2 regions of the Aeribacillus sp. FSL W8-0870 genome follow, and region 2 is predicted to be linked to the other one. Evidence: predicted binding sites of a transcription regulator. Region 2 holds the regulator's gene; the other holds the start of a gene.

Region 1 (5,859 bases), 950 kb from region 2:
CAAACGCAAAAACAGATAGCAAAGATACAGTGAGAATTTTCCATTTTTTTAATTTTTCCCGATTCTTTTTTTCTCTTTCATTGATTTTTGCTTTTAACTGGGCAATCTGCTCTTTTAAATAATGTTTGTCGGCCGTTTGCGCCATTTCTTGTTCTATGGCTGACTGCTCCTCTATTAATCTTTCCCTTTCAGATGGATCAAGCAGAAAAGATTCGTATTCTTTTATGCGGCGCTCACATTCTTCCAGCGAATATTGGGCACGCTCATATTGTTCATCGAGAAGCTTTTTTCTTTGAAATAATTGTTCATATTTCTTCGCAGCATCCTTTATTTTTTCCTTCATGCGAACAGATGTGTCGATTTTTTTTATAGCATTTTCATCTTGATGGCCGAAAATATAGATGAGCTCCTCATGAATCTGTCCTTCCAGCATTTGTTGTTGAACAATGAAAAGTTTTTGTTCTTCTAATTGTTTTTGGATGAGGGGAAATTGACTTTTTAATTCCTCAAATATTGTCTCGTCAGCTGGACGGCCGTCGATCTTCAAGGCTGATAAGGAATCCTCGATCCCCTTTTCTTTTTCCTGCACCCTTCCCAGCTGTTCTAAAACTTCGTCTCTTCTTGCCGAAAGCTTTTCCAGCCGAACAAACCCGTCCTCCGGGAATTGAATGCCGTCAGGAAAATCTTTTAACAGCTGCAAGCATTCTTTCCGTCTTTCCAAAAGGGGAAGAACTGCTATTTGTTTTTCCACTTTTTTCCGTTCTGTTTTCAGCGTCACCTTCTCGTTCTGGCAGTCCTTCAGCTGCTTCTCTAAGCTGTCCCTTTCTTTGATCAAAAAATTGTAAGCGCGCTGCTGTTCTTTTGCATGTTGCAGTTCTGCAAAGTCCTCCATCAGTTTATTTAACGATCTGTTCAGCAACGGTTTTCGTCCGTTCGGTTTAAACAAATCCTCCTGCTCTCTCTGCAGTTTCTCCTCTAAACGATATAACTGATCAGACCCGAATACACTTGTTAAAAATAAATATTTTCCCAGCTTCTCACGATTCAGCTCATACACTTTTTGCAGCCCGAATAAATCAAAGGAAAAAATCGCTTGATATGTTGGTCTGTCGGTTCCTTTTAAAATTTCAGCCAGCTCTTTATCCCCTCCTGTCCGTCCATCCTGGAAATAAAGAGTTACATCCCCCGCTGCGGCTCTCCCTTTTACGCGCTCCACTTTTACTGTTCCGAAATTTTCACATTCGATGATTAATGCCCCGCCGTATTTTCCGCCCGCTTTCGGTTCGAACCGTTTATCCGGATGCTGTTTAACGGGAAATCCGAACAGCATGCTATGGATAAAAGACATCAGCGTCGATTTTCCGGCTTCATTTAAACCGTAAATGACTTGTATGCCATGATCCGAAAATGAAATTTTTTTATCTGCAAATTTTCCGTAGCCATAAATATGCAGTTCTTTTATTTTCATCTTATCACCTTTTTTACGACCGCTTCCATTCTTGCTTAAACAGCTCATAATAAATCATTGTTTTCGCTTCTTTTATCAATTCTTCTTTTTCATTTTCTGTGAAAGATTGAAAGAAACGCCGAAATAAACGATTTTTATATAAAGGCTCCATCGCTTCGTCAAATTGATGAAAATGATCCAAAATTTGTTCAAAATCTTTCGAAATGTAAGAGGAGGAGAAAAAGTCGTCGCTCGGCACGATTTGATGTTGAATGGAAACAATCCAAACGAATTCGTTCTTTCCTTCTTCCTCTTCATTCAATATTTGCGCAAGCTCATCCAAATGATCCTGATCCATAAGATCCCAAAACAATGATGAAGCTCCATCTAGCATAATTGTCAAAAGAGCCGAGCCATTTCGTCTCTGCTGTTCCTTTACCGCTCGAATATGATCATATAGCTCGCTAACAGCAGCTATTTCATTTACAGAGAGCTTGATTTCATTCCAAAGTATGTCAAATACCGGCACAAATCGGTACGCGCTTTTCCCGCCTTCTGCTAATTCTACAAGATACACTCCCTTTTCTCCCGTTTCTTTTTTATGGCGGCCTTGAATATTTCCCGGATAAATAATCGGAGGGTCGGAACGATGTAAAATTTGCCGTTTATGTATATGTCCTAAAGCCCAATAATCAAAATCTTTTTCCAATAAATTTTGAATCGTAAAAGGACAATACGGCTCATGTCCTTCCGTCCCTGACGCGGTGCCGTGAAGAAGACCGATATGAAGCGGCGCTTCGCTTCTTTTTTGAAATTTATAGACAATATTTTCTGTAACCGAACGAGTCGGATAGCTGTAGCCGTAAATGTTGGCTAAAACCTTTCCGTCGCGGACAAACGGTATACATTCTACATCACGATCGGAAAAAATATGAACGTTTTCAGGCCATTGAATATGAACCCAATTACCTCCTGTATGATCATGATTTCCAAAAATAATAAAAACTTGGATGCCTTCTTCATTGAGCCGTTCAAACTGTTTCTTTAATCTCAACTGGGCTTTCAAACTGCGGTCTTCGTCATCATACAAATCTCCTGCGATCAGTATAAAATCGACTTTTTCTTTTGCCGCCAGTTCAATTACACGTTCAAATGCCGTAAAAGTACTTTCTTGAATTCTTTTAAAGATGCTTTCCGGCAAATGCTCAAGCCCTGTGAACGGACTATCTAAATGCAAATCTGCCGTATGTATAAATGTTATGCGGCGAGTCATAGTCTCCCTCTTTTCACTCGTTTCCGGAACGTACGTTTGCTTTTCCATATTATATCATTTTAATGTGAAAAAATACATCCCGGTACCCGGGCCCCTGCCAAAAAATTTTTTAAAAAAAGCTGAAAGGATTTTTTTTCAGGAAAAAGAAATATATTTTTTAAAAAAGGATGTTTGAAATGCCGACATATTTTTTAACTGCGTTTACAAACAAAGGAGAACTGCTTTTAAATGAAAAGTTTGAAGCAAATTCAGAACAAGAGGCAAAAGAAATCGGTTCAAAAATATTGAAGGAGCATCAATGTTTAAATACCGCGCATCGCTTAGTTACTTCTTCTGGCCGGCTTGTTTTATTTCATCGCTAAAACTTATCAGGATTGACAGTCCACAAAACAATGACAGGGGAAGTCTTTCACAACAAAAATACTGCGCGGCATAAGCCGCCCGCTATATTCATCCTGCTCCCAAAATTTTATGAGGCTAATTTAAAATATCTAAATGGATATGACGCTTTTTAGCCATTTACCCGTGTGGAAAAATTGTAGTGGGCATCTAAAATCAGTTTTTTCCTAGTCCCCAGCATTTTGTGGGGGGCATTTTTCTTTCCAAAACTGACTCCCAAAAATTAGGATGATTTTGGTTCTGGAGCTTACTAAAATCCCGATCACAACAATGCTAATAATGGTCGCGACGACATCATATTTAAGAACTAAATTTGAAAAAGTAATAGCTAAAAGACCGACTATTCCAATTATGATAAACATCTTATTATCTCCCATTTTGTTCACAGAGCCCCCTTCAATATCATCCCATTAATTTAAAAAATCATTATGGCTAACATGATGAAACAGATTTATCAGAGGCTGTGCAAGAAGTCCTAAAAATAAAAGCAAGTAGAGAAAGAGCTCGTATTTCTCTACTTGCTTTTGTATGTTTTGTCTGAAGTCTGCCGGCTACGTTTGTTGCAGGCTAATGGCGCAATCGCTTTTATGATTAAGTCTCGCGATCTCATCTATTAAAATTTATTCTAAAGTGTTTTTAGGGAAATACGGAAATCGTTCTCCATTTTCGACGTTCCCAAGCTCTTGTTTTCTATCGGGCCCTCCTTTCAACACGACCCGATACGTATGTGGAGCGTAAAATTATCAATTTTCGCCATAAAGAGCGTTTAGCAATTTGATTTTTTCGTTTGTATAATGTTTAAAGCCATCGTTATACGATTTCGGATCTTTCGGATTGGCGAAATGAGTGATGTCCCGGGAAACCGGGTCGATCAATTTGCTTGATGCCCCGCAGCCTAATCCGATAATCGTTTGCATTTCTTCCATGATGATTATATTGTATATACTCTCATAACCCTTCCGGGAATATCCGACATTTTCTAAATTTCCTAAAATATTTTTTTGCCGGTACAAATAATAAGGCTCATAATGATTTGCCTTTGTCCATTCAACCGCTTTATTCATCATTTTTTCTACTTCGCTTCGTTCAGCTACTTTATATTTTTCTTTGTTTTTTGTCATTTCCGATGCCCGCTTAAAGGAAAGCGTGTGGACAGTCAATGATTCAGGCATCAATTTGGCTGTCTCCTCAAGGGTGAACTCAAATTCTTTTAACCCTTCCCCCGGCAGTCCAATAATTAAATCCATGTTGATGTTGTTGATGCCCATTTCCCTAGCTAAATGAAATTTTTCAATCGTCTCCTCAACTGTATGATGTCTTCCGATTGCTTTCAATGTTGCCTGTATATATGATTGAGGATTAATGCTGATTCTGTCTATGTTCCATTTTTTTAAAACATTCAGCTTCTCTCTTGTAATTGTATCCGGCCTGCCGGCTTCTACTGTGATTTCCCGAATGCGATCAACATTTGGAAAAGATGTATACATTTCTTCATAAAGCATATCCATTTCTTCTGCCGTAATGCTTGTCGGTGTCCCTCCGCCGTAATAAACGGTCGTAATATTGATGCCTCGTTCTTTTAACCATTCGCCGATCATTCTCATTTCATAATGCAGACCGCCGAGAAAAGAATCAACTTTTCCTTGCTTGCCACCAATAGCATAGGCAGGAAAGGTACAATATGCACATTTTGTCGGGCAAAAAGGAATGCCGATATAAATGCTTACTTCTTTTGTCAAATTGTAAAGATCAGGAACAACAGTTAATTGTTTTTCTACAATTTGTTCCATGATGCGAATTTTTTCATTTGATACGAGCAAATCTTCTTTTAATTGTTTATAAATTTCTTCATTTTTTCTTCCTTCAAGCTTCTTTTTATGAAAAAGCTTAGTGGGTCGGACACCTGTTAAAATCTCCCATTTTTGCGTAATTCCCGTATACTGTTGAAGAGCTGTTACATAAACATTCAATACCGCCTGCTTCATTTGTTTGAATTGTTCTTTTTCATCTGTTGCGGTAAAGCTTTTTTCTAAAAAAGCTTCATACGTTTTTCCTTCTGCTTTTAGCTCGCAAGCCAACCGAAAATCACTTTGTCTGAATTCGAAATTGAATAATGCTTCGATATCATGTTCAGAAGGTTTTAAAAAAATTTCGGCTTCTTCAAAAAACAAATTAGATATTAACTGAAGAGGCCGCATAAAACGTTCATCATTTATGCCGCTGATTTGAATGCGCATGTGATCACCTTGTCGAATAGAATAAAACTCCTTATAGTGTACTAAAGGGGATTTTTTCAGTCAATACGAAAAAAACATCCTAAGAAGCGGATGTTTTTTATCTGTTTTTAATTTTATTTAAAAATTTAATTGGGTATTGTTTTCGGAAATGCTCTTTTACCATATATGAAACGCCTTGTTCATCATTCGACCTCGTGATCCAGTCTGCTGCCCGTTTTACTTCAAACGGAGCATTCCCCATCGCAACCCCCAAACCTGCCTGCTGGATCATATCCAAGTCGTCAAGGCCGTCGCCGATTGCGACCATTTCATCCAGCTTAATGCCTAAATGATTGCCAAGTACCTGCAAGCCATTCAGTTTAGATATTCCCTTTGGAACAATTTCAATTTTTCCGTCATGAATCTCGATCACATCTACATCATAAAAAGAATCAAGTATCGTTTTTTCCGCCTCTTTCAATTCCTCCTTCGTATCAAAATATACATCAATTTTTGGGGCAGCT
Region 2 (5,859 bases):
CAAGGAGAGGTTGTCCACAAGCATCTCACTCAGCTTTATGAAGTCAATGATATGCATGAGCGGAAAGCAAAAATGGGAGAGCTTTCAGATGCGTTCATTGCTCTTCCCGGAGGCTATGGTACTTTTGAGGAAATATTTGAAGCGGTTAGCTGGGGGCAGCTTGGGATTCATGAAAAGCCTGTGGCGTTGTTAAATATCGATGACTATTACACGCCGGTAAAACAGATGATTGAGAATGCGGTAGAGGGAGGCTTCATGCCTGAAACGCATAAACAGTTTATGATTTTTGCAGACAATCCCTCTATATTAATAGATAAACTTCGTGCGTACAAACCGCCTTTGAAGACAAATAAGTGGATCGAACTAGATCGATAAATGAAAATATCAGAACTTTACTTCGCCTTTAGCTTTCTGATCAGTTTGTCTAAAAATGACAAGCTGATCAGAAACGTCAATGTTTAGTCGTTTATGCTTTTTTCAAGAGCTTTCAGCTTATGTTCAAGCTGTTGAAGCGCATCATCAATTTGATTTGCATTTTTCTCTAAATAGATTGGTTCGCCAAATGCAACGACAGCTTTTTTCCCGGCAAAAAAATCTTTTAAACTTTTTGGACCATGATAGGTTGCAGGCAATATGGGAACGCCGGCTTTCATCGCAATTGTAACCGCGCCTCTTTTTAAAGGAACTTCCTCGTCTGTTCTTGTGCCGCTCGGGAAAATTCCAACAACTTTATTTTCTTTTAACAGTTTCAAAGGAATTTTTAGTGCGCTCGGTCCAGGATTTTCACGATTAACTGGAAAAGCATGCATCTTTTTCAAAAACCAACCTATGAGCGTGTTCTGAAACAATTCTTTTTTGGCCATATAATGGACATGAATTGGAAAAAGTGCTGCGGCGAGCAAGACTACATCTACCCAGCTGCGATGAGAGCATGTAACAATAAAACGATGGTCTGCCGGAATATGCTGCTTGCCTTTGACTTCTAGCAAACTAAAAATTTTAATGATCAATATTGCAAGTTTTCCTGCTAAATGATAAATCATTTTGTTCCCCCCCCGAATGACTTCCAGAAATATGTTTGCGTTGCAAAAGATCTGTATTTTCGGTTAGGGCGCATGTCGATTTTGTCTGCGTTCAGTTTAGCATTTTTACGTGATGCATGTAAAGTCGGTAGTACATCGTCAACGAATCGTCTTATCCAAAGTCAGTCAGTGAAAATACCGCCGTTTCATTGGAGGATGGGCAGCCGTATTCGGTGTTTTTTAGATGAACAAGTATTTGTGCTGAAGGTTATTGGCACTGGATAGAAGGAGCAACCATATCAATAATAAAATGCTTTAATTGGAAAAATCAATTTTAATAGCAGTTACTTTGTTTCTATAAATTTTATACTTGATGATACAAAATATTGAGAGTAAAGAAGAGAAGAAGCAGAAAAACAAACATCAGTGCAATCTGTCTTTTTTATTTAAAAAGCAAGAGAGATAATCAATCCAGGCATCAGCGTAAAAAAATATGTAAGATAATCTGACATAAAACTTCAATTCTCTCATTGAATGGGATACACTGATAGGGAAAAATTTGATCCAATCGTGGAAATAAAGAAGAGTGAATTTGGATCGGTGTGATGTCAATTTCTATTCACTCAAGTTAAGATGGGGTATTATAGTGAGCATGATGAATCGCCAAAGCAGGGTAGGTAAAGCTTTAGCGATTATCATATATGTTTACTCACTATAAAGAATAAATGATGGAAATGACCATTTTTCTATCTTTTAAATGACTCCTTGTTCTACCATTGCATCAGCGACTTTTTTAAATCCTGCAATGTTAGCGCCGACGACAAGATTTCCGGAGCAGCCGTATTCATTTGCAGCGTTGACGCAATTTCGGTAAATGTTCTTCATGATATCACGTAATTTTGCGTCGACATCTTCAAAGCTCCAAGATAATCTTGCGCTGTTTTGAGCCATTTCTAATGCTGAAACAGCAACTCCGCCTGCGTTAGCAGCTTTTGCAGGTCCAAAAAGAATATTGTTTGATAAAAACACGTCGATCGCTTCTAATGTAGACGGCATGTTGGCGCCTTCTCCAACAGCTTTGAGTCCGTTGGAAACAAGGAGTTCAGCTGCTTTTTTATCGATTTCATTTTGAGTAGCGCATGGGAGGGCAATATCGCACGGAATGGACCAAATTCCGGAACAGCCTTCATAATATTCTGCATGAGGATGTTCATTTACATATTCTTTAATTCTTTTTCTTTCAACTTCTTTTAACCTTCTAACCGTTTCAAGATTAATTCCATTTTTATCAAAAATGTAGCCATCAGAGTCGCTGCATGCGACAACTTTTGCACCTAATTGTGTTGCTTTTTCAATCGCATATATGGCAACGTTCCCAGAACCAGAGACAACAACTGTGCTTCCTTTGAAGCTTAATCCATGGTCTTTAAGCATTTCTTCAACAAAATAAACAGTTCCATACCCTGTCGCTTCGGTTCTCGCTAGGCTTCCGCCGTAACCAATGCCTTTTCCGGTTAACACCCCAGCTTCAAATCCGCCGCGTATTCTTTTATATTGGCCAAACAAGTATCCGATCTCTCTTGCGCCAACTCCAATATCACCGGCAGGAACGTCAATATCTGGTCCAATATGTTTGTAAAGCTCTGTCATAAAGCTTTGTGTAAATCTCATAATTTCCCCATCTGATTTACCTTTCGGATCAAAATCAGATCCGCCTTTTCCTCCGCCGATCGGCTGCCCAGTCAATGAATTTTTGAAGATTTGTTCAAATCCTAAAAATTTAATAATGCTGGCGTTGACGGTCGGGTGAAAGCGCAAGCCTCCTTTATATGGCCCAATTGCACTATTATATTGCACTCTAAATCCGCGGTTTACACGCACTTTTCCTTCGTCATCCACCCATGGAACGCGAAAAATGATCAATCTTTCCGGCTCAACAATTCTTTCAAGTATTCCGTGTTTTATATATGTAGGATGTTGAGCAAATACAGGCACAAGCGAGTCAAATATTTCTTTTACAGCTTGAAGAAACTCAGGCTCATTCGGATTTTTTTCTTGCACGGATTGAAATACTTCATTGACATATTGCTTTGCATTTTCCAATTCACTTTGTTTCATAAGTAATTGATTCATAGCACCTCTCCTATACCTAAAATTTAAGCAGTTAGAAGAATTCAAACAATTCAGTAAATCATCCCGGCACTGGCTAAGGAAGCGAAATCTACAATAAAAAATTCTACAACAAAATAAATCAAAAAACAATGACTGTTGAGAATTGTTGCATAATAGCTTTGCATGCAGGCGCGGAGAAGGCGCCTGAAATTTGTTTCATTGAATCTAGCTTGTCTGCATACATATTGATTAGAAAACATTTTTAAAAATTTAACATCGCTAAGAGAGGGAATTTTGAAAATTTTATAAAAAGAAAAAGGATGCCTCACCTGTTTTGAGACATCGAATATTCAGTGTATGGAGCGGTATAGCCCGATCACTTTTCCGAGTATTGTCACATTTTTTAAAATAATCGGTTCCATTGTTGGGTTTTCCGGCTGAAGCCGTATAAAGTCTTTTTCTTTGAAAAACCTTTTTACGGTCGCTTCATTGTCGTCTGTGAGCGCGACAACGATGTCGCCGTTATTGGCTGTTTGCTGCTGTCTGACAATAACTAAATCTCCGTCCAGAATGCCTGCTTCGATCATGCTTTCTCCGACTACTTCAAGCATGAAAAGTTGATCATCACCTGATGCAATATGATTCGGAAGCGGAAAATATTCTTCGATGTTTTCAACGGCAGTGATCGGAATACCAGCCGTCACTTTTCCTATGACCGGCACGTTGATCACATTGTTTGTTAGAAGGTGGCTGCCATCATCGTCCAAAATTTCAATGGCTCTCGGCTTTGTGGGGTCTCTTCTAATCAGTCCTTTGCTCTCAAGCTTTGCTAAATGCCCGTGAACAGTTGAACTGGAGGCAAGACCGACCGCTTCGCCGATTTCTCTTACAGAGGGAGGGTATCCTTTCTTTTTTACTTCCTCCTTAATGAAGTTCAAAATATCTTGTTGTCTCTTAGATAATTTTGTTGACATGTCAAGCACCTCAGTCATATCAATTTGTGTCGATTATAGCATGATTTTTCCAAAAAAGCAAACGTAAGTTCGAATATTTGCTTGACAGAAACATGTGTTCCCTTTTATACTTAAAAACAAAAAACCGAACAAATATTCTGTTTCAGGGGCGGTTCTAAATGGATAAATTATCATGGTCTTACATCGTTTCTTTTTTCCTTGTCATCATGGCGGCAGTTTTGGCGATTTCGTATACTGGAGAAAGGGAAGAGCTCGATCATTATTTGGAGGTTCAAGTGAAGGAAGGGGACAGTTTGTGGAAAATCGCTGATGAATATAAAGAATATGACAATATGTCTCATTCAGAGTTTGTTAAATGGGTTCAGGAGCGAAACAATCTCCAAAGCCTTGTTGTAAAACCGGGGGAAACAATCGTCATTCCGATTGAAAAAAATAAATACTACAATGCTGAATATTTGGCAAACAAAGAATAACCGCAAGGAGCATTTAACATGAGAGCAGTCGTTTATGCAAGAGTCAGCACTGAAAAAGATGAGCAGGAAACATCTTTGAAAAGACAGAAGGACGAGCTGTTAAAGCTCGCAGCTGAAAACGGTATGGAAGTTGTTGAAGTGATAGAAGAAAAAGCGAGCGGGTATGATGTTGATCGTGAAGGGGTTTTTCAACTGCTGGAATTGATTGAGGAGAAAGAAATTGAAGCGGTATTAATACAGGATGAAACAAGAATTGGCAGAGGGAATGCCAAAATCGCCATTGTCCATTCCATTTTGAAACAAGGTGTGAAAATTTTCACCGCTGCCCATCGCGGGGAGATGGAACTGTCTGAATCAGACACGATGGTGCTTGAAATCATAGGAATTGTCGAAGAATATCAACGAAAAATTCATAATTTGAAAATAAAGCGGGGAATGTTGAGAGCTATACAAAATGGGTACAGGCCTGAAAAAAATTTAAAGAATAGAAATTCTTCCTATAAAAGAGAGCGAAAAGAAGTTCCGATCGAGGAGATTGACCGATTGCGGAAAAACGGCCTGACATTTTCAGAAATAGCGGCAACATTAAGAGGATTCGGCTATGACGTTTCAAAAGCTACTGTCCATCGCAGATATCAACAATTTTTGTCAGAAAAAGGAGAATCATAGCAATAATTGTTGTCATTAGTGGTCGCATTTAGTATGATAAAAGAGCGCGGCAAAAATATACAAGGGGTTCAGCTTATGATTTCAAAAGAAAAACTTAACCGTATTAATGAACTATCTAAAAAGTCTAAGTCAGAAGGATTGACGCAAGAGGAAAAGCTTGAGCAGCAGCAATTAAGGCAGGAATATTTAGAGTCGTTTCGTCGGGATTTTCAAAACACCTTAAAAAATGTTACAGTGATTGATCCGAAAGGTAATGATGTTACACCGGAAAAATTGAAAAAATTTAAAAATAAAAGGCTGCATTAACGGATGGGTGTTGCCTTATTGCAACAATAAAGATAAGATTATAAACTGAAAATACAGATGAGAGGATGATAATGGTGACTCATTCCATTCAAGATTTATCCATCATGACGATTCGAACATTATCCATTGACGCGATTGAAAAGGCGAATTCCGGACATCCTGGAATGCCAATGGGCGCCGCACCAATGGCTTATGCGCTGTGGACGAAATTTATGAACATTAACCCTGAAAACCCTAATTGGTTTAATCGAGATCGCTTTGTTTTATCTGCCGGACATGGGTCGATGCTGCTTTACAGCTTGC

The links. The regulator LexA, encoded in region 2, represses DNA repair genes until DNA is damaged. The targets are predictions, from matches to a motif close to CGAACATATGTTCG.
Region 1: a site for LexA is predicted at 2,746-2,759, ahead of NSU02_RS15310 (DNA repair exonuclease). Genes of this name have one in related genera too.

What each region holds. Positions count from the first base shown of each region.
Region 1 covers NZ_CP150165.1:3,155,245-3,161,103, forward strand. Annotated here, with positions in the region: gene NSU02_RS15305 (AAA family ATPase) at 1-1,468, opposite strand, end outside; gene NSU02_RS15310 (DNA repair exonuclease) at 1,482-2,720, opposite strand; gene NSU02_RS15315 (YhzD family protein) at 2,897-3,082, shown strand; gene NSU02_RS15320 (hypothetical protein) at 3,287-3,481, opposite strand; gene NSU02_RS15325 (coproporphyrinogen III oxidase) at 3,863-5,356, opposite strand; gene NSU02_RS15330 (Cof-type HAD-IIB family hydrolase) at 5,454-5,859, opposite strand, start outside.
Region 2 covers NZ_CP150165.1:2,209,928-2,215,786, reverse strand. Annotated here, with positions in the region: gene NSU02_RS10720 (TIGR00730 family Rossman fold protein) at 1-375, shown strand, start outside; gene NSU02_RS10715 (lysophospholipid acyltransferase family protein) at 459-1,043, opposite strand; gene gdhA (NADP-specific glutamate dehydrogenase) at 1,776-3,155, opposite strand; gene lexA (transcriptional repressor LexA) at 3,485-4,108, opposite strand; gene NSU02_RS10700 (LysM peptidoglycan-binding domain-containing protein) at 4,267-4,581, shown strand; gene NSU02_RS10695 (recombinase family protein) at 4,600-5,250, shown strand; gene NSU02_RS10690 (DUF896 domain-containing protein) at 5,326-5,556, shown strand; gene tkt (transketolase) at 5,628-5,859, shown strand, end outside.